DNA from 2 places in the Pelosinus baikalensis genome. Region 1 is predicted to be linked to the other one. Evidence: a T-box and tRNA genes for the amino acid it is inferred to sense, from the RefSeq annotation. Region 1 holds a T-box; the other holds one or more tRNA genes.

Evidence for each region. A T-box is a leader RNA that pairs with one kind of tRNA and senses whether it is charged. The one in region 1 lies ahead of thrS (threonine--tRNA ligase), so its partner is inferred to be a tRNA-Thr.
Region 2: it has a tRNA-Thr gene. The T-box ahead of thrS (threonine--tRNA ligase) is inferred to sense a tRNA for this amino acid. The anticodon was not compared.

Annotation. Positions count from the first base shown of each region.
Region 1 covers NZ_JAJHJB010000008.1:136,292-138,770, reverse strand. Annotated here, with positions in the region: gene LMF89_RS08385 (methyl-accepting chemotaxis protein) at 1-569, shown strand, start outside; tRNA gene LMF89_RS08380 (tRNA-Gly) at 733-807, shown strand; T-box leader at 1,044-1,299, shown strand; gene thrS (threonine--tRNA ligase) at 1,348-2,479, shown strand, end outside.
Region 2 covers NZ_JAJHJB010000032.1:55,471-57,949, forward strand. Annotated here, with positions in the region: gene LMF89_RS18755 (MerR family transcriptional regulator) at 16-363, shown strand; gene LMF89_RS18760 (amidohydrolase family protein) at 408-1,193, shown strand; tRNA gene LMF89_RS18765 (tRNA-Thr) at 1,306-1,381, shown strand; partial or broken gene LMF89_RS18770 (hypothetical protein) at 2,197-2,479, shown strand, end outside.

The DNA.
Region 1 (2,479 bases):
GGTCTAAAGAAATAGGACAAATTGTAAGTACGATAGCCAATATTGCAAATCAAACCAACCTGCTTGCTCTAAATGCTGCTATTGAAGCTGCACGGGCTGGTGAGCATGGTAAAGGTTTCGCTGTAGTAGCAGAGGAGGTAAGAAAATTAGCGGAGCAATCTGAAACTGCCTCAGAGCAAATCAGACAATTAATTAGTGAAATTCAGCAAGACACTGAAAAAGCGGTACATGCGATGGATGAAGGCACATTGGCGGTTAAGCAAGGAACGGAAAATATTAATGCAACAGGAGATACTTTTGTTGAAATTGCTACGTTAGTAAACCACGTAACTGATGAGATTCAAAGAACCGTCGCTGCAATTCACGATATAGCAGAAGGAGCAAAGCAGGTGGCATCATCCATGGAAGTACTGGACGGGGTTAGCGATAAAACTGCGAGCAAGACGCAAACGGTATCTGCCTCTACAGAGGAACAAACCGCATCCATTGAAGAAATTGCTATTGCCAGTGACGCATTATCACAATTAGCTGAAAAACTGCAATTGGAAATTGTTAAGTTTAAGGTTTAACCTAAATAAATAGAAACGCACTTCATGTGATGAAAATAGGAATTTATCGCCACTCATTGCTATTATTGTACGCATATGGTATAATAATTAGCGTTGGGATACTAAGCAGTCATAACAGAGCAAAAGAAGGCTCTATCAGTACCTCAATCTTTTTATATAGTGTGCGGGTGTAGCTCAGTGGTAGAGTACCGGCTTCCCAAGCCGTGGGTCGAGAGTTCGAATCTCTTCACCCGCTCCAGTAAATTCAAGCCTTCCGGCGTTTTGTCGGAAGGCTTTTTTAGATGCAGGAAGGCAATAAAATTTATTAGAAGAATTTCATTTACATGCAGAGGGCTTTAGTATCATCAGCTACTCGGGTTGTTTCTATTTTTGAGACTAAAAAAGTAGCAGATGGTTACAATTTAAATCCTGGATGAAAAATTGTTAAATTGACAGATGTACTTTTTTATACTACAATGTATACATATTTAATAAATAAAAACCGTGATAGAGAGAGTATCTGTTAATAAAATCGAGCAGAGATAGGATGCCACCGGCTGAAAGCGTCCTTTCGGAGTTAACAGAGAAGACCACTCTTGAGTTGCGTGCTGAACGGATATGATTTTTTCATTTTCAATTAAGCATAGCCGCACACCTTGCGTTATCGAGGTTTTAAAGCGATGCTCAAAGGATATTTTTCATTGGGCATAAGCAGGGTGGAACCGTGTGATAAAAAGCTCTCACCCCTGATTTTTCAGGGGCGAGGGCTTTTTATATTATAAAAAAGAAAGAGGTGTTGATGGTGATTAGTGTAAAGCTAAAGAATGAAAATCAAATCGAGGTGGCAGTCTCGACCACGTGTGCTGAAATTACGAAAAAAATCAGTTCAGGCCTCGCTAAAGAAGCCCTTGCTGCTGAGATTAACGGAAAGGTGGTGGATATAACAACCACCGTGAATGCAGATTGTTCGTTAAATGTGATTACATTTAACGATGAAGCTGGTAAAAAAGTGCTACGTCATACGGCTTCCCATGTTCTTGCTCAAGCTATCAAAAAGCTTTATCCAAAGGTAAAGCTTGCCATTGGGCCTGCAATAGAAAATGGATTTTATTATGACGTTGACTCAGATCTGCCATTTTCATCTGATGACTTAGGTAAAATGGAAACAGAGATGAAAGGGATAATTAAACAAAATCTTGCTTTGGAGCGTTTTGAACTTCCTCGTGAGGAGGCATTAAAGCTTGTAGAGCAGCTTAATGAACCGTACAAAGCAGCATTGATTAAGGAACTACCTGATAACGAGCCGATCACTTTTTATCGACAGGGGGATTTTATTGATCTTTGTGCAGGTCCTCATCTTCCCAATACCGGAATGATTAAGGCAATAAAGCTTACTTCCTGTACAGGTGCATATTGGGGAGGTGATTCCAAAAACAAAATGCTCCAACGTATATACGGGACAGCATTTACTAAGCAGTCTGAGTTGAACGCCTATCTGACGGCAGTGGAAGAAGCGAAGAAACGTGACCATCGTAAAATTGGCAAAGAACTTGATTTATTTTCCATTGATGAATATATCGGTCAAGGACTTATCCTTTGGCACCCTAAGCTTTCTGTTGTCCGTGAGGAAATAGAGTTTTACTGGCGTAAAGAACATCGTAGGCGTGGGTATGAGTATATTTATACTCCCCATATTGGTCAAAGCAATCTTTGGGAAACATCAGGGCATTTAGATCATTTTGCGGAAGGTATGTATCCTCCAATGAAAATGGCAGCCAAGGACGAAGAGGAAAATACAAACTATTATGTAAAACCTATGAGTTGTCCTTTCCATGTGCGGATGTATAAGACAAGACCTCGCAGCTACCGAGAACTTCCCATTCGCTGGTGCGAACTTGGTAGTGTATATCGTTTTGAAAAATCAGGAACTT
Region 2 (2,479 bases), on a different contig from region 1:
AGAAAGGAGAATGCCGTGTTAATTAAAGAGTTATCATGCCAAACGGGTGCAAGTATACGGTCAATAAGGCATTACGAATCAAAAGGGTTACTTTATGCCAGGCGATTGGCAAATGGTTATCGGGATTATGATGGTGATGCAATTGCCAAAGTAAAGACAATTCAGTTGTATCTCAGCTTAGGGCTTACAACCGAGAGCATTGCGCAAATCATTGATTGTCCGATGTTGCCGCAAAATGATCGTCCATTATGTAAAGAAGCTTATAAGCTATATCAAGTTAAACTTAATGAAGTGAATAAGCAATTGGAAATATTGCATTCTATTCAGCAGCGGCTCCAGGAAAAAATAAAAGAATTTGAATAGTGCCTGACAACGAAAGGATGCAGAATAAGAGGAGGATTTTATCGATGATTATTGATAGTCATGCTCATGTTATGCTTCCGCCTGATAAGCAAATAAAACTGATGGCAGAAGCTAAGATTGATCTAACGATTCTATTTACCACTATAGTTCATCCCGAAACAACAACCAATATAACGGCCTTTGAAGAAGAAATGAATAAATTATATGATGTCTTAAATGGAGTAAAAAATCCACGGGATGAAAGAATCCGGGGAATTGAGGAGCTTGCTAAAGTAATTAAAGAAAACTCTGGGAAATATATCGGCTTTGGGTCGATTCCCTTTGGTTTATCCTATTCCGAAAATCTGGACTGGATAGAAAAGTACGTAATTGCTAATGACTTTCGGGGGATAGGGGAATTAACACCAGGTTCAGGGCAGATTTCTCAGATGGACGCATTGTTTCGTGCATCCCAAGAGATGGGTAATTTACCGTTATGGGTGCATACGTTTTTTCCTTTGAAGCTTGAAGATATTAAGGAATTGTTGATGTTGGCAAGACGATATCCTACGGTGCCGACAATCATGGGACATATGGGTGGGATACATTGGTTAGATACGTTAAAAGCAATCAAAGAAATACCAAATGCCTATTTAGACTTATCAGCTGCTTATACGACAATAGCCCTGTCTTTTGCAATTAGAGAATTCCCGGAAAGGACTTTTTTTAGCTCGGACGCTCCTTATTCTTCGCCATTCATAGCTAAAATGGTCATAGAGGAACTAGTGACAGATCCATATGTTTTGGAACGGGTACTAGGAGGAAATGTAGCAAAGTTTTTACAATTATAAATGCTTTGCTAGAAAAATATATTCAAGGAATACTATAGAATTTTACCAAATTAAGTACGTGCAGCATTCTTGACTATGAGGTTGTATTGAGATAAAATAGTAGAGGTAGATTGCCGGTATAGCTCAGTTGGTAGAGCAACTCATTCGTAATGAGTAGGTCTGCAGTTCGAATCTGCATATCGGCTCCAGTAAAATCAAACAGGTGTGCAATGGAATGAGTTGCTCAAGTGTGCAACCTGTTCTAAAATGAAGGCGTGTAGCTAAAAACTACGCGCTTTTTTTAATGCAATAAATGAGGTACCTCAGAGATACCTGTTTCTTCGACCTGCGGTATAGTGACAGGGTTTTCTTCTTTGGCCGATATTGGAGTAATAACATTGTTATAGTGCTCATCTTCTGCGAAATTATACAAGGCATAACGTGATCACGGCGGGCGCGATGTTCACTAAAGGTAAGATTGAACCAGGTGCTGGTTATACTGGCAGTATTAGCAAAGTTGGTGCTTATCAATTAGGAAGTCAGTCGGCTGCTTATGTTGGTGCAGGGTTTAAGTTTTAACACGTCTCTGGTAGGATGTTACAAATCACATATAGTTTCCAATCAAAGCACCGTCTTACCTTAATTAATAGGGCGGTCGCTTTTTTATTTTGTTCACATAATCGTCGTCAGTTACGTAATTTATACTGGGAGGTCTGATAATATGGAAATTTTATATGGATTAATAGCTATTGGTGCGGCCGCTATTGGGTTACTTGTTGTTATGTTTTTTCGATTGCCACAATAAATTTAGGTTTAGCCGTCTTAGTGAGACGGCTTTTTTTATTTTATACCTATCCAAAATTCAACTTACATGTACGGATAAAGAATAACAAATAAATTCACATTCGGTAGTTTAATTTTTAATTGCCACGGAATGTGTATTAGTGAAAGCCGATATACAGGAGCACACAGAGTTTCTTGGTTATGTTGGTTTTAACAAATAATAAAATTTGGAGGTAATATAATGAAAACAGTAGGTCAACAGTTAACAGCACCAGAGAGAAACGCTGAGGACGTTTATGCGGCTTCAAAGAATGAACTCTATATCAATTCAGTAACAGGTGGAGGGAATATTACCAACGGATTAGCTGGAACAGCAGAAGCGGAGAAATATGACGCTATTAACTCTTATAGTGCAAAAATGGCACGAATGAATCTTTATCCAAACTACTATTATAATGACAGCACAGCTCAAACCAAGGCATCAATGAGTGATAAGGCCATGTTGCAAGCTTATAACGCAGGAA